4 regions of the Priestia sp. P1_B12_1 genome follow, and region 3 is predicted to be linked to each of the others. Evidence: riboswitches for the same ligand, from Rfam matches in the RefSeq annotation. Region 3 holds a riboswitch; each other region holds the start of a gene.
The links. A riboswitch is a leader RNA that binds a small molecule or an ion and turns the genes downstream of it on or off. The one in region 3 is predicted to bind S-adenosylmethionine.
Positions count from the first base shown of each region.

Region 1: it holds a riboswitch for S-adenosylmethionine, as region 3 does, so the genes downstream of both, mtnW (2,3-diketo-5-methylthiopentyl-1-phosphate enolase) here and AC1D0Y_RS19010 (phosphoadenylyl-sulfate reductase) in region 3, are expected to answer to the same signal.
Region 2: it holds a riboswitch for S-adenosylmethionine, as region 3 does, so the genes downstream of both, AC1D0Y_RS12390 (Na+/H+ antiporter NhaC family protein) here and AC1D0Y_RS19010 (phosphoadenylyl-sulfate reductase) in region 3, are expected to answer to the same signal.
Region 4: it holds a riboswitch for S-adenosylmethionine, as region 3 does, so the genes downstream of both, AC1D0Y_RS27840 (5-methyltetrahydropteroyltriglutamate--homocysteine S-methyltransferase) here and AC1D0Y_RS19010 (phosphoadenylyl-sulfate reductase) in region 3, are expected to answer to the same signal.

Region 1 is NZ_JBFTZR010000002.1:653,638-658,965, forward strand. It holds gene AC1D0Y_RS08760 (carbon-nitrogen family hydrolase) at 1-197, opposite strand, end outside; gene AC1D0Y_RS08765 (pyridoxal phosphate-dependent aminotransferase) at 310-1,482, shown strand; SAM riboswitch class I at 1,613-1,719, shown strand; gene mtnW (2,3-diketo-5-methylthiopentyl-1-phosphate enolase) at 1,799-3,043, shown strand; gene AC1D0Y_RS08775 (2-hydroxy-3-keto-5-methylthiopentenyl-1-phosphate phosphatase) at 3,040-3,705, shown strand; gene AC1D0Y_RS08780 (methylthioribulose 1-phosphate dehydratase) at 3,702-4,340, shown strand; gene AC1D0Y_RS08785 (1,2-dihydroxy-3-keto-5-methylthiopentene dioxygenase) at 4,356-4,871, shown strand; gene AC1D0Y_RS08790 (sugar ABC transporter substrate-binding protein) at 4,994-5,328, shown strand, end outside.
Region 2 is NZ_JBFTZR010000003.1:276,095-281,422, reverse strand. It holds gene AC1D0Y_RS12410 (Ger(x)C family spore germination protein) at 1-263, shown strand, start outside; gene AC1D0Y_RS12405 (YtoQ family protein) at 416-856, opposite strand; gene AC1D0Y_RS12400 (ABC transporter ATP-binding protein) at 1,027-1,938, shown strand; gene AC1D0Y_RS12395 (ABC transporter permease) at 1,931-2,698, shown strand; SAM riboswitch class I at 2,800-2,906, shown strand; gene AC1D0Y_RS12390 (Na+/H+ antiporter NhaC family protein) at 2,992-4,302, shown strand; gene AC1D0Y_RS12385 (hypothetical protein) at 4,342-4,470, opposite strand; gene AC1D0Y_RS12380 (LacI family DNA-binding transcriptional regulator) at 4,595-5,328, shown strand, end outside.
Region 3 is NZ_JBFTZR010000005.1:363,796-369,123, reverse strand. It holds gene cysC (adenylyl-sulfate kinase) at 1-67, opposite strand, end outside; gene sat (sulfate adenylyltransferase) at 80-1,231, opposite strand; gene AC1D0Y_RS19015 (inorganic phosphate transporter) at 1,284-2,363, opposite strand; gene AC1D0Y_RS19010 (phosphoadenylyl-sulfate reductase) at 2,383-3,096, opposite strand; SAM riboswitch class I at 3,351-3,453, opposite strand; gene cdaS (sporulation-specific diadenylate cyclase CdaS) at 3,766-4,392, shown strand; gene AC1D0Y_RS19000 (VOC family protein) at 4,490-4,873, shown strand; gene AC1D0Y_RS18995 (potassium channel family protein) at 4,941-5,328, shown strand, end outside.
Region 4 is NZ_JBFTZR010000025.1:9,941-15,268, forward strand. It holds gene AC1D0Y_RS27825 (hypothetical protein) at 1-351, opposite strand, end outside; gene AC1D0Y_RS27830 (FtsK/SpoIIIE domain-containing protein) at 348-1,481, opposite strand; gene AC1D0Y_RS27835 (hypothetical protein) at 1,494-1,793, opposite strand; SAM riboswitch class I at 2,169-2,269, shown strand; gene AC1D0Y_RS27840 (5-methyltetrahydropteroyltriglutamate--homocysteine S-methyltransferase) at 2,351-3,478, shown strand; gene AC1D0Y_RS27845 (catalase) at 3,615-5,264, opposite strand.

The sequences.
Region 1 (5,328 bases), on a different contig from region 3:
TTGGCTTGCTGCCCTTCATCATCTGCAATTTCGTCTAGCCGAGTCAAATCATAAGCTGTATCCCATAGCTCAGGAAGCACAAGGATATCAGGGTTTTCTTTCAGGGCTTCCGTCATTTTTTGTTCGATATATTTTCGGTTTTTAGTTGGGTTTCCAAACGCAATATCAAGCTGTAAACACGTAATTTTTACACTCACTTTATCATCCGTCCTTTTTTTAGTAGTTGAAAAAAATGACTTTACAAGTTGAGTATTACAATATATTATTTGTGACTAGAATTTCAAGAATTTTTTGAGAAGGTGTGCGATGATGAAACAATTTGAGCAATCGGAACTATTAAAAAGTTTACCAAAACAATTTTTTGCATCACTTGTAGGCAAGGTAGGAAAAGTAATGGCCCAAGGGCACGACGTTATTAACTTAGGGCAGGGAAATCCCGATCAGCCTACTCCTTCACATATTGTAGAAACACTGCAAAAAGCAAGTGCTAATCCTATGAATCATAAATATTCTCCATTTCGGGGGCACCAGTTTTTAAAAGAGGCCGTTGTGACTTTTTATAAACGAGAATATGGCGTTGATGTGGATCCTGAAAAAGAAGTAGCTATTTTGTTTGGCGGGAAAGGTGGACTTGTAGAAATCCCGCAGTGCTTATTAAACCCTGGAGATACGGTGCTGGTTCCCGATCCTGGATATCCTGATTACTGGTCTGGAGTAGAGCTTGCAAAGGCAAAGATGGAAGTGATGCCGCTCACGGCTGAAAATCATTTTCTACCCGTATACGAAGAGATAAGTGAACGTGCTAAAGAACAGGCAAAGCTCATGTTTTTAAACTATCCGAATAATCCTACTGGTGCAGTAGCAACGGCAGAATTTTTTGAAGACACCGTGGCGTTTGCTGCCAAGCACGATATTTGTGTGGTACACGACTTTGCCTACGGAGCAATTGGATTTAATGGTAAAAAGCCAATCAGTTTTTTACAGACTCCTGGTGCAAAAGAGACGGGAATTGAAATTTATACTCTTTCTAAAACGTATAACATGGCGGGATGGCGAGTTGGATTTGCTGTAGGAAATGCAAGTGTTGTAGAAGCTATTAATCTTCTTCAAGATCATATGTATGTCAGTCTCTTTGGGGCGGTTCAAGAGGCAGCAGCCGCAGCTCTGTTAGAATCTCAACAATGTGTGAATGATTTAGTTAAGCGCTATGAATCTAGACGCAATACCTTTATTCAAGGGCTTCGAGAAATTGGTTGGGATGTTACATCTCCAGCGGGCTCCTTTTTTGCATGGCTAAAAGTTCCTGAAGGATATACTTCTGAACAGTTTTCAGATTTACTTCTTGAAAAAGCTCACGTTGTAGTGGCGCCTGGAGTAGGCTTTGGAACATATGGTGAAGGCTATGTGCGCGTAGGACTGCTGACGGATGAAGAGCGTATGAGAGAAGCCGTATCTCGAATAAAAAAATTAAATTTATTTTAAAAACGCATTGACAATCCTTTTTGAGTTGGCTTAATATGTAAGAAGTTAACGAGATTAATAACCGATAAATCCTAGCGGTATTTTTTATTTAGTATATAATCTATGAATTTAATTTAAATAAATAGCAACTTTCTTATTAAGAGTAGGTGGAGGGACTAGCCCGATGAAGCCCGGCAACCGACTTAACGCATGTTAAGCACGGTGCTAATTCTTGCAGCAGCAGCTGAGAGATAAGAAGAGCAACGAAAGCCTCTTCTTAATCACAGAAGAGGCTTTTTTATTAACGATATTAAACAGCAAGGGAGTTTTTAGCATAATGAGTGAAATCGTTGCAAGCTACTTACTACATGATAATAAAGGAAATTTTTATAAAAAAGCGGAAGGAATTGCTTTAGGACTAACCGTCGGCTCATGGACAGATCTGCCGCTTTTAGATCAACAGCAGCTTCAAAAGCATAAAGGGCGCGTCGTGTCCGTAACTGAGCTTCAAGATTGCGAACGTGTAAACGGATATTTAGGCGGAGAAATTAAGCAGGCAATTGTCAAAATTGCTTATCCAACTGCCAACTTTTCAAGAGATTTACCGGCTATTTTAGTTACGGTTTTCGGAAAACTATCACTTGATGGAAAAGTGAAATTATTAGACTTGGATTTTCCTGATGAATTATTAGCTCAATTCCCAGGACCGCGCTTTGGAATAGAAGGTATCCGAGAGAAACTAGGCGTTTACGACCGTCCGCTTGTGATGAGTATTTTTAAAGGCGTGATTGGAAGAGATATGACGTACTTAACAACTCAGCTGCGTGAGCAAGCGCTTGGCGGAGTGGATTTGGTTAAAGACGACGAGATTTTGTTTGATAGTGAACGAACACCTTTTGAAGCTCGCGTTACAGAAGGGAAAAAAGTACTGAATGAAGTATACGAAAAAACGGGACACCGCACGCTGTATGCTGTTAATTTAACGGGTCGAACGTTTGAATTAAAAGAAAAAGCGAGAAAAGCAGCTGAGCTAGGAGCCGATGCTCTTTTATTCAATGTATTTGCTTACGGGTTAGACGTACTGCAGGCACTTCGAGAAGACGATGAAATTAACTTGCCGATTATGGCACACCCAGCTGTTAGCGGAGCGCTTACGCCATCAGAGTTTTACGGTTTTTCAAATTCATTACTGCTTGGAAAGCTATTGCGTTTAGCCGGAGCGGATTTCTCTCTGTTTCCATCACCATACGGAAGCGTAGCGCTTTCTCTTGAAGATACGACAGGCATTGCCTACGAATTAACGCGTCCTGTATACAAATATAAGCAGTCTTTCCCGGTTCCTTCAGCAGGAATTCATCCTGGAATGGTACCGCAGCTTGTGAAGGACTTTGGAATCGACAGCATTATTAATGCAGGAGGCGGAGTTCACGGTCATCCAGAGGGAGCTATCGGAGGAGGAAAAGCATTCCGTGCGGCGATAGATGCAGTACTCTCTCATCAAACATTAGCCGAAAAAGCTGAAGAATCAAAAGAGTTGCAAAAAGCTTTGCAACTATGGGGAACAGTAGAGGTGAAAGCATGACATCGTTAAAAATCTTTTGTGACTTTGATGGAACAATTACAAATAGCGATAACATTATTGCTATTATGAAACAATTTGCTCCTCCGGAGTGGGAAAGTATTAAAGACGACGTGTTGGCACAGCGCGTCTCCATTCAAGAAGGAGTAGGGCAAATGTTTGCCTTGCTCCCCGTGGAATTAAAAGAAGATATTATTTCTTATATTTTAGAGACGTCTGCTATTCGAGAGGGATTTGATGATTTTATTGCCTATACAAAAGAGCACCATATTCCGCTTTATATTGTAAGCGGAGGAATTGACTTTTTTGTAAAACCACTTTTGGAAAATCGAGTTGCAGAGGAAATGCTCTACTGCAATGGATCTGATTTTTCCGGTGAGCATATTTCCATTACGTGGCCTCATACATGTGATAAACAGTGTACAAATGACTGCGGCTGCTGTAAGCCAACGATTATTCGCCATCTTGCAGATGAAAGAGATCATACGGTTGTTATTGGCGATTCCATTACGGATTTGCAGGCTGCCAAATTAGCTGATACGGTCATTGCACGTGACTTTTTAATTAAAAAATGTGAAGAGCTATCTCTACCGTATCGTCCTTTTTCTACTTTTTATGATGTAATTCATCATTTACAAGAATTAACAGAAGAGGTGAAAGCATGAGTATCATGGCTCAGCAAAGGTTGCATGAGCTTGCGGATATAAAAGATGAGCTGGCAGAGCGCGATTGGTTCTTCGGTACAAGCGGAAACTTAGCAATTAAAGTGGACCAAAATCCAACAACTTTCTTTGTATCAGCAAGTGGAAAAGATAAACGAAAACGTACAAATGAAGATTTTTTATTAGTTGATCAATACGGAAAGCCTGCAGAAGACACGCATTTAAAGCCTTCTGCTGAAACGCTTCTGCACGTTAAGATTTACAATTTAACGAATGCTGGGTGCAGCCTTCATGTACATACAATCGACAATAACGTGATCTCTGAACTGTACGGAGATGAAGGCGTTATTTCATTCAAAGGTCAAGAAATTATTAAGGCGCTAGGTATTTGGGAAGAAGATGCGGAAATTACTGTTCCGATTATTCCGAATTACGCAGATATTCCGACACTAGCAGAAGAGTTTTCTCATCATATAAAAGACGATCAAGGCGCGATTTTGATTCGTAACCACGGGATTACGGTATGGGGGAAAAATGCATTTGAAACAAAAAAAGCGCTAGAAGCCTATGAATTTCTATTTAGCTACCACGTTAAATTACTGTCACTTAAAGGCATTAAGCCAAAGGTGCATTTATAAAAGGAGGAAACAACAATGGCGCACATTCGCTTACATGTAAACAATAAAAGAATTGAAACTCAAGAGGAAGTATCAGCTTTTCTGGCAAACAATGAAGTTATTTATGAAAACTGGGACATTACAAAACTTCCAGAAAATCTTCGTGAAAAATATGATTTAACTGATGAAGAAAAAACAGAAATTTTAAACGCTTTTGGTGAGGATATTAAAGATATTTCTGAACGCCGCGGCTATAAAGCTCAAGATGTTATCTCGTTATCGGAATCTACACCAAATATTGATGAATTGTTAAAAAACTTTCAGCGCAAGCATATTCACACAGATGACGAAGTTCGCTTTATTGTAAGCGGTCATGGAATCTTTGTTATCCAAGGAAAAGACGGCGAATTTTTTGATGTTGAATTAGAGCCGGGCGATTTAATTTCAGTACCAGAAAATATTCTTCATTACTTTACACTAATGGAAGATCGTAAAGTAGTCGCTGTCCGAATTTTCGTGACAACTGAAGGATGGGTACCTATTTACGCATAACAATTACTTGTAAAGCATAGGTCATCATCACCCCGCTTTTACATCTAAAAGCGGGGTATTCTTTGGACTATTATAAAACTAACTATTTTTATATGAATAATAAGTTTAATGGGAGGAACACCATGAAAAAGAGTAAAAAAATGCTGTGGCCACTTACTTTGCTCGTGCTTCTAGTCTTTGCGCTGGCTGCCTGCACGAAAGAACAGCCAAGTCTAAACGAGAAAGCACAGGCAGCTCCAGCGCAGCAAGCGGCTTCTGCTAAGCCTGTACAGCAAGAAGGAAAAAAGGTTACGAAAGATACAAAAATTGCGCTTATTTCTGAATTTACGTCAGGCACTCACGCTGCTCAGTACATAACAGGTGTGACAAAAGCGGCTAAAAAAGCAGGGGTACAGCTATCCGTTTCTGATTCAAACAATGATCAATCCAAAATGGCTGCTTATTTAGACACGGCTAT
Region 2 (5,328 bases), on a different contig from region 3:
ATCCTTTAAAAAATCAATTTTTACAGAAGGTGCAAAAAAACTCAGAAAAAAAAGTGGAGCACCTCGTAAAAAACACGGTAGAAAAAATGCAAAAAGAATATAAAGTCGATGTGGCCGGGTTCGGAAATCAATTGAGAATTAAAAGGCCCGGAGTATGGATGAGGGTTAAAGACAATTGGGATCAAACATTTAGTGAAGTTCCAATTAACTATGATGTAAAATTAATGATTAAAGATTATGGAACGTCAGGATCAAAAAAGTGAGCAGCTAAGTACAATTTGGCTTGTTTTGATGTTGGAAATGAAAGAAACTAAAAGGAATAGCCTTAGAGCTTGCTAAAAAATATTCCCCCCAGTAAGGAGCCTGAGGGATAAATGAAGAATAAGAGCTGTCCAGAACCGACAGCTCTTATTTGCTATTCAAAAATATAAGCTAATGCTTGAAGAGCCTGTTCTGGCGTTTCGACTACAACTTGGGCTTTGTTTGACAGTTCTTTAAGCGGATGGTGCAGTTTTTCAGGGCGAACCAAAATTAGCGGTTTATCTAATGCAATGGCTGTCGCCGCATCCATTGCGCTGTTCCACTGCTTGTATTTTTCGCCAAATAAAGCAATAACCACATCAGATTTTTTAAGGAGTACTTGCGTACGTAAATTATTAATTTGAGAAGCAGCTTCATCTTTTAAGACAGCGTTAGGCTGTTTTCCTAAAATTTCTTCTCCAATGTTGTCGGACCGGTCATGGTCTGTCATGGGACCGACAAAGGTAAGGGGAAGGTTTAATTGTTCTGCTTGGTTTTTAATTTCGTCTCGCCAGTTATCGTGAATTTGCCCGGCAAGGTATACGGTTAAGTTCATTATGTAGAAGTCCTCCTCTAACTAAGATTTGTTTTATTTTATCAAATGTAAGCGGATAATACGAATGATTTGAATGGGCTGCTTTTCCAAAAATAAGGTTATAGTAGACAAATAGTTAAAAAAGAGAAACAATAGAAGGCGTATTGCTAATTAAAGAAAGGATGTACATGATGACAGAAACAGTGCTACAAGTAGATCATGTCAGTAAAGTAATTGGGAAGAAAACCATTTTGCATGATGTATCCTTATCGGTTGAGCGCGGTGAGATTTTCGGGTTGCTTGGTCCAAACGGTTCTGGAAAGACAACGCTAATTCGTACCGTCGTAGGACTCATTAAAGAAACAGAGGGAACGATTACCGTTAACGGCTTTCCTTTAAAGGAACAGTTTACATCAGCTATGAAATCAATTGGCGCAATTATTGAGAACCCTGAGTTTTATGATTATCTGACGGGCTATCAAAATTTAAAACACTTTGCGAATATGCATGAAGGGATTACATCAGAACGCTTGGATGAAGTGATTGCTTTAGTAAAGCTTGAAAACAGCATTCATGCAAAAGTGAAGACGTATTCTCTTGGGATGAGACAGCGTTTAGGAGTAGCTCAAGCTATTTTACATAAGCCTGCATTGCTTTTACTAGACGAGCCAACCAATGGTCTAGATCCAGCGGGAATGAGAGAATTTCGTACATATTTACAAACGCTTTGCAGGGAAGAAGGAATTTCAATTTTAATCGCGAGCCACTTATTAAAAGAAGTAGAAGCATTATGTGATCGCGTTGGCATTATTCAAGACGGTGAGTTAAAAGCCGTTCAAGATTTATCTCCAAATCGTCAAGATCAAGGAATGTACGTAGAATTTGAAGTGTCTGATGCGCAAAAAGCAGCGGATCTTTTATCACAACAATTTGAAGTAACGGTGAGATCACATAGTATCGACGTGGCGATTGTAAAAGAGCAAATTCCAGCTGTAAATAAAAAATTAGTGGACAGCGATATTTTAGTCTACCAAATTACCCCTGTGTATGAGACGCTTGAAGATTCGTTTATGTCCGTTACGGAAGGAGAGCACCATGCTTAAGCTAATTCAAAATGAACACATGAAATGGTTTCACAAAAGAAGTACAAAAATCACGTTTATTACAATCGGCATTTTAACTCTTTGTATGGCTCTTTTAATGAAGAAAGTAGCAAACAGTGCAGGAACAGAAGACAATATTTTGAACTTCCTGTCATTTAGTTCAGGTATGCTGATTCTCGTTCAATTTTTCGCGCTTGCTGTTGGAGGGTCAATGGTTGCAAAAGAGTTTGAAGCAGGTACCATTAAACTTCTTTTAATTCGCCCTGCTAGACGTTCAACGATTTTAGCATCCAAGTACCTAACTCTCGTTTTAATTAGCTTATATTATTTACTGAGCTATTTGCTTTTTTCATTTGTATGGGGAGCATTGTTCTTTGGCTTTACCAGTCTAGAAGGAGATGCACAGCTGCTTAAAAACATTACGCTTACGTATGACAGTGCGTATATGGAAACGTTTATGATGATGACGTTCGCATTCATGCTGTCGTCTTTATTTAGAAACAGCGCGCTTGCTTCCAGTCTAGCTATTGTCGTAAGTATCGGCGCGAAAGCTGTAACAGGACTGGTATCAGAGCTAGGTTTATGGTGGGGGAAATTTTTATTATTTGCCAACACGAACTTTGTGCAGTATATGGACGGAATGAAGCCGCTGTTTGACGGCATGACGATTCCATTTTCCATTTTCATCTTAGTTGCCCATTTTGTCTTCTTTATGGGCGTAGCTTGGGCAGCGTTTTTAAAACGAGACGTAGCTAATTGATGTGAGAATTTTTGCACTATATATTTTTCTAAAATAGCATTTGACAATTAAATAAAAAGAGATTACAGTAGTGAAAGACTATTTTTAAAACAACTATAAACTTCTTATCAAGAGAGACGGAGGGACTGGCCCTATGATGTCTCGGCAACTGGCTGTACGCAGTGCGGTGCCAAATCCAGCAGACGATGTTTCGTTTGGAAGATGAGAAGGGTAATCTTATGATACAAATAAGAGACCTCTTCTTATCAATAAGAAGAGGTCTTTTTTTATTACGTAAACAAGAGGTGTTAAGAATGGAACAACAAAAAGGAAACGGCTGGGCGCTGTTACCGCTGGGCGTCTTTTTAGTCCTGTTTGTCGGATCAGGAATTATAACGGGAGATTTTTATAAGCTTCCTGTATTAGTAGCCATTATTATTGCAGCCATTGTGGCGCTGGCTATGAATCGTAAAGATTCACTTAATGTAAAAGTGGAGCGTTTTGCTAAAGGAGCAGGGCATCCTGATATCATTATTATGGTGCTTATTTTTATTTTAGCAGGTGCTTTTTCTCAAGTTGCTAAAGGCATGGGAGCTGTTGATTCAACGGTAAACTTAGCTCTGTCTGTGCTTCCGCAAAGCTTAGTGGTAGTCGGAATCTTTGTTATTGGCGCATTCATTTCAATTTCGATGGGAACGTCAATGGGAACAATCGCTGCGCTAGGGCCTATCGCTGTAGGAATCAGTGAGCAAGCGCATGTATCCATTACATTAGCAATTGCTGCCGTTGTTGGTGGTGCAATGTTTGGAGATAATTTATCCGTAATCTCTGATACGACCATTGCAGCAGTTCGTACGCAAAAAACAAATATGTCAGATAAATTAAAAGTAAACTTTTTTATTGTCCTTCCTGCAGCGATTGTTACGGTAATTTTATTGCTTGTAATGACGCTAGGCAATACGTCATCAGTAGAAATTAAAGATTTTAGCTGGTTTAAAATCTTGCCTTATGTCGGCGTACTGGTTGCTGCCATATTTGGTGCAAACGTATTAAGTATTTTAACCGGAGGAATTGTGCTAGCCGGCGTGATTGGATTAGCTGACGGAAGCTACACGCTTTCTTCTCTTGCTAAAACTGTGACAGAAGGTATTGGCGGAATGTCAGAGTTAATTATTTTATCTCTGCTAATCGGCGGAATGGTTGAGCTTATTCGCTATAACGGCGGTATTCAGTTCTTATTGAATTTATTAACACGACGTATTCAAACAAAAAAAGGCGGCGAATTCAGCATCGCTGGACTAGTAAGTTTAACTAATTTAGCGACGGCTAATAACACGATTTCAATTATTACAGCAGGTCCGTTAGCAAAAGAAATCTCTGATAAATATTCAATTGATAATCGTAAATCAGCCAGTCTACTTGACTTGTTTTCCTGCAGCGTTCAAGGGCTTATCCCTTACGGCGCACAAATGCTTCTCGCAGCAGGATTTGCTAAAGTTTCACCGATTGAGATTATTCCATTTACATTCTACCCAATGTTAACAGCGGTTTGCGGGGTCATTGCAATTGTAATTGGATTTCCTCGTTTAAATAAAAAGTCAAAGTCATCTAAAGAAGCTGCGTAATATCAAACCCTTAAAAAGAATGTTCTTTTTAAGGGTTTTTTACTGTTTAAAAAAATCAGTCGGCTTTTCATCATCTAACTCCTTCCAAAGCGTCTCGTTCTGTTTAAGTGCATAAGCCGCTCCTCCAATTTCAATCCCGCATAATAAAATGAATAATAAAATACCCATGAAATGACCTCCTTACGTAAATGAATAAAAACACGATGGTAACGGGTTTAGCTTCTTGCTGTTTCACTTTATAATGAGAATAAAGTATGAAACGCGTTTCAGCGCAAGAGAAAAAGGTGAAAACATGACAAATATCCGAGATATCGCAAAAAAAGCTGGTGTATCTGTTTCGACTGTATCCCGGGTGCTAAATCATCATCCGTATGTAAAAGAAGAAAAACGCCGGCTGGTAGAGCAGGTTATTCACGAACTTAATTATGAACAAAACATTAATGCCGTTCACTTATCAAAAGGGAAAACAAATATGATTGCCGTCGTCTTGCCTTTTATTAATCATCCGTATTTTAGTCTGCTTTTAGAAGGAGTGGCATCTCAAGCGTTAGAAAAGCAGTATCAGCTTGTTATTTGTCAAACGAACTATGATGTAAAAAAAGAAGAAGAAGCGCTTCATATGCTGAAAACAAAGCAAGTTGATGGAGTGATTATTTGTTCTAGAGCAAGCAGCTGGAGCACGATTGAATATTATCAGCAGTACGGACCGATAGCCGTGTGCGAAAACGTACAGAATCGTTCTATTCGCTCCGTATACGTTGATCATTATGCAGCTTTTAAACAGGCGCTTATGTATTTAAAAGAAAAAGGATATACGGATATTGGCTACTGTATTGGAAGAATGACGGGTACGAATAGTCAACAGCGGCAACAAGCATACAAAGAATATGTAAAAAGAATAAATCAGCCTTATCATCCGGAATGGGTTTTTCAAGGCTGTTTGAACGTGACAGATGGTGAAAAAGTGGTGGGAAAATTAGTGCAGATGAAAAATCGGCCTCAGGCGCTTTTAGTAACAAACGATCA
Region 3 (5,328 bases):
TTTGCTCGCGTCTTTCCTCTTTTGTAATTCCAGCATCATGCCACGTAATGTTTGTTGATTTGCTCACTTCAACCGCTCCTTATTTTGAAGATACTTTTTGTTTTGCTAATCCTTTAATTAACACTTCAATTACTTCTTTACGGCTGAATGTGCTTGGTGGCACTTCTCCGTTACGAAGCATTTCACGTACCTTTGTTCCAGATAGAATCATATGATCTTCCTTGCTGTGAGGGCATGTTTTCGTTGATGCCATCGATTCACACTTCTTGCAGTAGAAGCTGTGTTCAAAGAATAAAGGTGTAATTCCTAATTCATCTGCTGTAAAGTTACTGAAGATTTTCTGTGCATCATATGTTCCGTAGTAGTCACCAACACCAGCGTGATCACGGCCTACAATGAAATGCGTGCATCCAAAGTTTTTTCGAACCATTGCATGAAAAATCGCTTCTCTAGGTCCAGCATAACGCATCGCAGCAGGGAAAACTGCTAAAGCTACACGATCGCTAGGATAATAGTTCTCTAAAAGTACTTCATAACTTTCCATACGGATATCTGCTGGGATATCATCTGACTTTGTTTCTCCTACAAGAGGATTTAAGAACAGGCCGTCTACAATTTCTAATGCCGTTTTTTGAATATATTCGTGCGCACGGTGAACAGGGTTACGAGTTTGGAATCCAACAACCGTTTTCCAACCGCGTTCTTCAAATGCTGCTCTTGTTTCAGTTGGATCTAGGTAATACTTTTCAAAACGCGTTTTAGGTGTACGTTCTACAAGTACGATTGGACCTGCTACGTATACATTTGGGCGTTCCATCATTTTTTTCACGCCAGGATGAGCAAGTTCTGCTGTGCGGTACACATTTTCCGCTTCTTTTTCTTTATTAGGCGTATATACTTCAGAGACTTCTAAAACACCATACGTTACGCCGTTTTGAACAAGCTTTACTTTGTCGCCAATGTTTAATTCTTTAGCTTGCTCTTCTGTTACAGGAAGAGTGATAGGAATACTCCATACTGTTCCATCTGCTAAACGCATATTTTCAACAACTGATTGATAATCTTTTTCTCCTAAAAATCCTGTAATTGGGCTGTAAGCACCAATTCCAATTAGTTCTAAATCACTTAGAGCCATGTTATCTACTTCGATTTCTTTTGTTAGTGAAGTGTAGTCATATGTTGGTTGATATAAATTAATTAATTCTCCACCGTGTGCTTGAATTGTTGTCATTTTGTAAAATCCTCCTTAAATAATTAACACAATATAATAAAAAGCACTTGAATCACGCAGTCATTTTTTCTTTTTCCGACTGCAAGTTTGCTCTTTTTCTTCTAGTCGCTCTAGCTAAGCTTAGAACACCTGCTGTGGCAATGCAGCCGCTAGCTAGCACCACAAATGAATATAAGTCGCTTTCAAGTACTAATTTCACAAGAACATATGAGATTACGAGTGAAAATACGGGGGATACCACCCAAACCTTTAACATTTGAATGACCACTTCACGCTGTTCTTTCGTGAATCCCGTTTTCGCTGCTCCTATTCCAATAATAGAAGACGTAGTGACCTGTGTAAGCGGTACTGGCAAACCAAAAAGTGAAGCTGCTGTAACAAGAGAAGCACCAGTACCCGAGATAATGCACCCTTCTCCTACAGAATAGCGAGTAATTTTTTTTCCGTTTGTTTCAATAACTCGGCCGCCTAGTAAAAGAGCTCCGAGCGCCACAGCCAGTCCTCCTGCTATGACACCCGTTGTGGCATCCATTAATCCAGCTCCTACTAGAGGACCGACAGCATTTGCCACGTTATTCATTCCAGCTGAGAAGGCTTCAAAGAATCCCGTGGCTATAACTAAAATCGTTAAAACTCTTTTCCACTTTCCCTCTGCTTCTTTTTTATGCGCTCTGCGTTTTATCACTTTTCCAATCAAAAAAGCAATGACAAATGAAACCAGCGGAACAATAATCCAAAAAGACATGACAACTAAAAGTTTTTCCACATACAGAGATTGATAAGCTACTCCTACTCCAACAACTGAACCAACCGTTACTTCACTTGTTGATAGAGGGATACCAATTAAATTCGCGAAAAAGAGTGACAGCGTTGCAGCAGCCAGAATGATAATAACTAATTCTACTGACAGCAATTTTTCAGGTATGATACCTGAACTGATGGTTTTTACCACCTCGCCGCCTCCGATAATGGCTCCGAGCACAATACCTACAGCACAGATGAACAAGGCTACTCTTCGCTTTTTAATCGCACCGGAGCCGTATGAAACGCCCATAGCTGCTGCTGCACCGCTTGCCCCGATATTCATTGCAAAAAAAAGCGCAATGATAAAGGCAACATATAAAAGCATCATTTATTCAGCTCTTTCGTATTTAAGATTCGTGTAATCCGCATTCAACTTTTTGTGTACCTGCCCATCTTCCTGAACGTAAATCGTCTACATTGTAGGCAGGTGCGGTACAAGGCTCACAGCCGATGCTTGGGTAGCCTTGATCATGAAGTTTGTTATATGGTAAATCATGCTTATACACATAGCGCCAAACTTCTTTCCAAGACCAATGAATTAACGGGCAGACTTTAACTTTCTTGAATTTCTCATCTTTATTAAAATAATTCGTGTTGGCACGAGATTCAGACTGCTCGCGTCTCAAACCAGAAATCCACGCATCATAAGGAGCAAGAGATTCCCTTAATGGGATGATTTTTCGAATTTGACAGCATAGGTTAGGCTGACTCTTCCAAAGCTCATCTCCATGTTTCTCAGCTTGTTCTGCAAGCGTTAAATCCGGTTTTTTTATATGAATACGCAAATCAGGAAAGCGTTCTTTAATTGCATCAATCACTTCATATGTTTCTTTAAAATGAACGCCCGTATCTAAAAAGACAATTTCAGCATCTTTTTTCACTTTTGAAATTAAATCAATTAACACAATCCCTTCAATACCAAAGCTTGATGCGTAAATAATTGAATCTCCGTAGGTATCATACGCCCACTGCAATGCTGAAAGGGCTCCTTTTGTTTCATCTTCACTGTCGAACTCTGGAAATGTATCACTCCAGTTTTCGTACGTATATAAGTCTGCCATTTTCTTCACTCCAATTCTTAGTTATCCGCGTTATCCAATAAAAAAAGACGGTTTTACCCACTAGAATTGGATAAAACCGCCTCTAGTGTGTCTAGTCAGCGAAACTATTTAATTCTTACTTTTCTTCGACGTGCTCAAAGATTTGTTTTAAGTCGGGGGTTACAGTGATTGATGTCCCTCCTTAAATTATCGCTTGCGCTATATCAAAATAAAAAGTCTTCCATATTGAAAGACTGGGTAGGCAATAAATTTTTACCTTATCTTTCAAAATGATACACACTTTGCTGGAATTAGCACCTTGCTAAGCAGGTTGCCGGGGTTCAGCGGGCCAGATCCCTCCACCACTCTTGATAAGCATTTTTTAAAAATTTTAGCATATTTAGAATATTTGTCAACATTAAAAATCATATATCCGATAAGAAAACTATACTTTAAATTCACAGAAATATCTATACTTTTATTTAAAACAACATATGTAAATTTAAACCAAACGTGAACATATCAGTTTATAAAACGCTTTCTTTTTCCTCAACTTTTTATATTCTCTTCCTAAATAAAACACAACACCTCTCTATAAAATTAATAAGGGATTTATAAGCTTTACGGATAATTCACCCACATTAGCACACATTACAGATAACACTGACTGACAGATAGGAGCTATATAAGATGGAGAGACATTCCTTTCAATTAGACGATACAATTAAAAATAATGTGCGAACATATTTACAGCAAATTTCAACTGAAGCCTCTAATTTAATTAAACATTTAGATACGAGTGATCATTGTATCCTATGTGATTTTGAGGAGATGAGAAGGTTATTTCAAGATGTTCAAGCTACGGCCGCCTCTTATTACTTGCGTCATTATCTATCGCCTTATACATTTGAATATGCTGCTCTGTCCTTAGCTATTCATAACCTTTCTGAGAAACGTCACGGCGCTTTAATTGTCATTGAACGGGAACAAAATGTAGACCCTCTTATTCAAAAGGGAATGCCTATTCAAGCTCCTGTCAGCGCTACGCTAGTTGAGACACTGTTCTACCCAGGGACACCCTTACATGACGGAGCCGTCCTAATTAGAAATAATCAGCTTATCTCAGCTGCTAATGTTTTACCTCTCTCGTCTATTATTTCAACGACCAAAAAATTGGGAACACGTCACCGTGCAGCCATTGGAATGTCGGAAAAATCGGATGCATTAATTTTAGTTGTATCTGAAGAAACAGGCAAAATTTCGTTTGCTCTTGATGGAAGCCTCTACCCTATTCACTCCAGCAAAAATATGATTTAAGAGCCCTTTCCTGATAAGCAGCCCCATCTTGACTTCTATATCCTTTCTCTTTAATATATTTCATAGTTTTTACATACTATAGATACGGGTGATGCATATGGCAATTTTAAAATTTGAACATGTAGGCGTTCAAGTAAAGGATATAGAAGAATCTATTGAGTTCTATACGCAAAAAGTGGGATTAGAGCTTATCGAAACACTGCCACATACCGATCCGTCTTTGAAGCTAGCTTTTCTAGGTTTAGAAGGCAATGTAATCGTAGAGTTAATTCAAGGGTATAACTCAAGCTTACCTAACGAAGGTAAAGTTCATCATTTTGCGCTGGCGGTAGACGGAATTGAAGAGGAGTTTGAGCGTTTAAAATCAGCAGGTGTTTCATTTGTGGAAGAAAACATTGTAACTTTGCCAAATGGAGCAAGATACTTATTTTTCTACGGTCCAGACAAAGAATGGATTGAATATTACGAAGTAAAAAGATAAAGATATCTTATACCTTCAGTGAAAAATGGTCATACTGTGGCTATGACTAATCACTGGAGGTTTTTTTATGATGGAATGGCTATTATTTCGACTTTTCCGTCGTTCTATTTTAGTGCGGCTTCTTTTTATTATCGGCTGCCTTGTTCTACTTTTTGGCATGCTTATACATTTCCTAGAGCCGCAAACGTTTGGAAATGTATTTGAAGGAATTTGGTGGGTTATTATTACAATTTCTACTATAGGGTACGGTGATTTTGCTCCGACCACTACGATTGGAAGGTTAGCTGCAATTATTTTAGTCCTGATCGGAACGGGATTTATTACCACTTATTTTGTTACGCTTTCTAAAATTGCTGTTTCCGCTGAGAGCGCTTATTTGGAAGGAAATTTAAAATTTTATGGAAAAGATCACTTCATCGTTGTTGGGTGGAATGAGCGCGCCAAACTCGTGTTAG
Region 4 (5,328 bases), on a different contig from region 3:
GGGCTCAATTCCTCCTTTTCTTCCAGTGGGCTTATCTTCCACAATGACTTGTTTAGGCATACCATACGTACTCATTTGTTTATAGACATCCAAGATAGAAAGAAAATGTAATATTTTTTGAGAGTTCTTTTTGATCTTCGCATCCACAGGTAAATAGACCGTCGGAGAATACTGCTGTGTGCGTTCAATAAGCCCTAATCGATATAAACGTATCATGACGCTATTACACGCATTGACAGGTGATTTGAGCTGTTTAAAGAACAATTCCACTAATGAGTCGCGATCTACAGCCCGAAACTGATTGATAAACCCAATGATGTCTTTATCACGCTGAGATAACCGAAAACTCATCGCTGTTCCTCCTTCTCTAATAATCCAAAGATAGACTGTGGTACGACCTCCAGTTGAGGTTCAGGGTCTTTCACACGTGTTTTGTAAGGTGAAAGTATTTCCTTACAATCTTCTTCATCTAAGAAATACGCTTGAAATTCCTTCACTTCGTCAATTTTTATTTTCATACGGCCTCTAGCCGCAGCATCGATTTCTTCTGCTCCAATCACTCCGGCAACCTTGGCATTGGTTGCATCAGCTTGCCTACCAGAGATCCGTACCCGTAAGTTGGCCTTTAATGCTGAATTTAATAAATCTGCATCGGGGCGCTGCATGGCAATAATCGTATGAACACCTAATGCACGACCTTGGCTGGCAAACTGTTGGATCATTTCTACAAGATCTGTTTCTTTCTTCACGATGGACATTTCGTCAATTACCACAACGATCCGAGGAAGCTTAAATGAAAGCCTGCTTATATGTGTTACGCCATGCTCTAACAATAAATCGCCTCTTCGATACATTTCAGCTCGTAATAATGCAAAAGGTTTTCGCATGTCTTTTGCTTCAAAGCAAAGCGCATCCACATGGTCAATCTCATGAAATAAGCCCAAATCGGCTCGTTTAAGGTCCACTAAGACTAAGCGCAAGTCTTCAGGAGAGGAATATTTCACCCACGTGGTGAGGATGACACGCATGAGACTACTTTTTCCAGCTCCAATTTCGCCAGAAATCAGTAAGGTTTCCAAATCCGCAAAATCCCATGAAACAGGGTTTCCATAGATATCTTGACCAATGCATATTGGGAGCTCCATTTTCTCAATATGAGGATGAATGACCTCATAACAATAATTAAGCATTTTAGGTAGGTTTTTGTGATGAACGGTAATACTAAAGTTTTTTAAGCTGCCATTCACTTCAATATTGTTGCCTAATACCTGTCGTAGGGCCCATCTTTTTTTCGTTAAGAGGTCAGGATCAATACCATTCAGTAAGGAAAAAGCATATCGAGTGTAGGTGTGCTGATGATCGATCCGATGGATCTTCGGAAATTGGTAGGAGGTACGATCTCCACGCTTTATGATTCGATAAATCTCTGCTGTACGAAACGCTTTAATAAGCTTTCCACGTAATTTTAGTTTCTCAAACATTTGAAACCCTCCTCAAAACATAAATGTCGCAAAGAAGTAAAATAAGGCCCCATAAAAGGTGACAGGTAAGATAAACCGCATCACCTTTGCGAACTGATCAACAAGATCGATGACACCCCATCGCTCTAGTATTCGTTCGGTGATCGCAATTCCTAAGACAATGCCTCCTATGGTCAAAATAGTGGGGTCAAGCATGGCTAGTGGACTAAAAGGAACAAAGGAATAAGCCTTGAGGGGACGAGGTCTCGTAAGAGGTGGTTTGTGAGGTGGAGAAAAGATTTTTGGAAAGGTAAATCCTTTTGTTTTTCTCATGTTGATACCTTCTTTCACTCTTTTAATTTTTTTGCTTTTGACGTACCTGTTTTTTCAGCTCAAGGCATCCGGTCGCCCCCTTCGCCTCTTCGGCTCAGCTCCCTTACAGATTCCACAAATGGCTTCAACAGGGTTATAAAGCTTGTATTAATGGGGTAGCGATACTGAACTAGCTACTGATTAGATAACGGAGTTACAATACTTTAGATACTATGTAGCTACTGCGGTAAGCTTGCCTGTCCAATCGAAAAATAACAAAGAACCCTTGCTGCAGTAGGTAATGAGGTAAGAGGTGTATTATTTCTGATTTTTCGAATTTTTGTTGACAATTTAAGAAAACAAGTGTAACCTTTTTTTAGTTAAATAAATTGAATATTCTTATCTCGAGAGGTGGAGGGACTGGCCCTAGGAAGCCTCGGCAACAGACTGTTAAAGTACTGTGCCAATTCCAGTAGCAATTTGCTTGAAGATAAGAAGAGAATCCATAACGATTATTAACCTCTTCTTATTTGTAAGAAGAGGTTTTTTATTTTGAAAAGAAAGAAGGAAACAAAACCATGACTAAGACATTAGTGAAGGCTCCATTTAAAGCTGATCACGTAGGTAGTTTTTTACGACCAACTCCCCTCAAAGAAGCAAGAAAAGCGTATGCGAATGGTACAATTAATAAAGCTGATTTAAAATCTGTAGAGGACAAAGAAATTGAAAAGCTTGTTCAGAAGCAAATTGAATTGGGTCTTAAATCGATCACGGACGGTGAATTTAGACGTTCTTGGTGGCATTTGGACTTCTTATCAGGCTTAGAAGGTGTGGAGCAGTTTGAAACAGAATATATCAGCCAATTCAAAGGTGCAAAAACCAAAAATAACGCAATTAAGGTAGTAGGTAAAGTGGACTTCGATCATCATTATATGGTGGAACACTTCACGTTTTTAAAAGAAGCTGTTGAACGACATGGTGATGGAAGCCAAGTCGCTAAATTCTCAATTCCAAGCCCAAACATGTTATTTACTCGAATTCAAGAAGATACATATTACAAGGGAAACAGAGATCAATTTTATCATGATACTGTGGCTGCTTATCAAAAAGCTATTCAAGCCTTTTACGACGCAGGCTGCCGTTATCTACAACTAGATGATACGTCCTGGATTGATTTCGTTTCTGAAGAACGCATCAATGAGGTTGTTGAGAAGCTTGGTATGGATGTAAAAGACATTATCGATAATCGAGTAAGTTGCTTAAATGATGCTATTTCTAAAAAGCCTGAAGATATGCTCATTACGATGCATATTTGTCGTGGAAACTTTAGATCTACGTATATCACAAGTGGTGGCTACGATACTATATCTGATGCTATCTTTGCTAACTTACATGTAGATGGACTTTTCCTTGAATATGATGATAACCGTTCAGGAGATTTTGAACCATTAAAAAGTTTTACACGTAACAATCAAACCGTTGTATTAGGATTGGTAACATCTAAATTCCCTACATTAGAAGATGCTAAGGTCATTAAGCGAAGAATCCAAGAAGCAAGTGAATATATTCCTCTAGAAAACTTGTCATTGAGTCCTCAATGTGGCTTTGCGAGTACAGAAGAAGGAAACGAATTAACAGAAGAAGAGCAATGGAATAAAATTAATCACGTAATTCAAATTGCTCAAGATGTCTGGACAAATAACTAAAGAATGATTTAAAAGATATCTCTCCTGTCAATTAGGAGAGGTATCTTTTAAATCATGAGGTTTTAGGCAAGGTATTCCCTTAAGATTATACTATACCCATACGTCGGTTCCCTATTTTTAAAATGGAGCAATTCACTTAATAAGGATCGACTTCGTGACTTTTCTTTACAGCATCTTCTGTTGCTTCATTTGCAGCTAATGTACCTTGTCCATATTTTGATTTACCTGCTTTACGACCAGGTACCTCACTTGTATTTTTCATATCCTGCATTTCGTGTAGTTTCTTTTCAATACCTTCCTTCACACGTCGACCATATTCTTCATCAGCTTGTGTAAAATGAGAAATCATCGTTTCTTGGATTCGTTTATCACAAATAGCAAGTGCATCCGATAGATTTTTAATCAATTCATCGCGCTCCCAATCTTCAAAACTACGGTATGTGTGACCTGCCTGCCCATAATCGTTAGGACGGTCAATTGGTGCACTCATTGCGGCTGCATTATACGTTGGTTGATGTGGAACACGGTCTTTCTTATTTTCTTCCTGAAAGCCACCAAGCATTGAAGGCTCATAGTTAATATGTGGATTATCCCCAGATTCCTTTGGGTCACGAATATCCATTTGACCGCGCTGCTGATTCGTATGAATAGGCACTTTCGGTGCATTCACAGGTAATTTTAGATAGTTGGCACCTACACGGTAGCGCTGTGTATCTGAATAAGAAAAGGTACGTCCTTGTAGCATTTTATCGTCTGAGAAGTCCATTCCATCCACAAGAACTCCTGTACCGAAGGCGGCTTGCTCGATTTCTGCATGGAAATCCTTTGGATTACGATCTAGAACCATACGGCCCACTGCCAACCATGGAAACTTATCTTCCGGCCAAAGTTTCGTATCATCTAAGGGATCAAAATCAAGCTCTGGATGATAACCATCCTCCATAATTTGTACGAAGAGCTCCCATTCTGGATAATCTCCACCCTCAATTGCTTCGTATAAATCCTGCGTTGCATGTCCCACGTTTTTGGCTTGTATCGTATTTGCCTCTTCTTGTGTTAAGTTCCGAATTCCCTGCTTAGGTTCCCAATGATACTTTACTAGTACAGCCTCTCCCTTATCATTCACCCATTTGTAGGTATTTACACCAGACCCCTGCATGTGACGATACGTCGCTGGAATCCCCCATGGAGAGAATAAAAATGTAATCATGTGGGTAGCCTCAGGTGTACGGGAAACAAAGTCAAACATTCTCTGAGGGTTTGGTACGTTCGAAGCTGGGTCTGCTTTAAACGCATGAATCATATCAGGAAACTTCATTGCATCACGGATAAAGAAAATCTTTAGGTTATTCCCAACTAAATCCCAATTCCCCTCTTCCGTGTACATTTTCACAGCAAATCCGCGTGGATCTCGAGCTGTTTCTGGAGAATCTTTTGCTCCGGCAACTGTGGAGAAACGAACCATCAATGGTGTTTTCTTGCCCGCACCTGAAAATACCTTTGCCCGAGTATATTTCTCTACTGGTTCGTCCCCCACTTTTCCATATGTTTCAAAGTAGCCAAAGGCTCCAGATCCTCGTGCGTGGACGACTCGTTCTGGAACTTCTTCGCGGTCAAAATGAGAAATCTTTTCGATAAAGTGATAATTTTCAAGTGTAGCTGGCCCACGATTACCAATTGTACGAATATTTTGGTTGTCTCTTACAGGATGGCCCTGACGTGTAGTCAGCGTTTCACGTTTTATATCATCCTCGTTTGAAGCATTAACGTCTTTATTTTCTGCCAAAATGAAAACCTCCTTTGAATGATCACTTTAATCTTTTTCCCTGTATTGGAAAATGTATTCAATA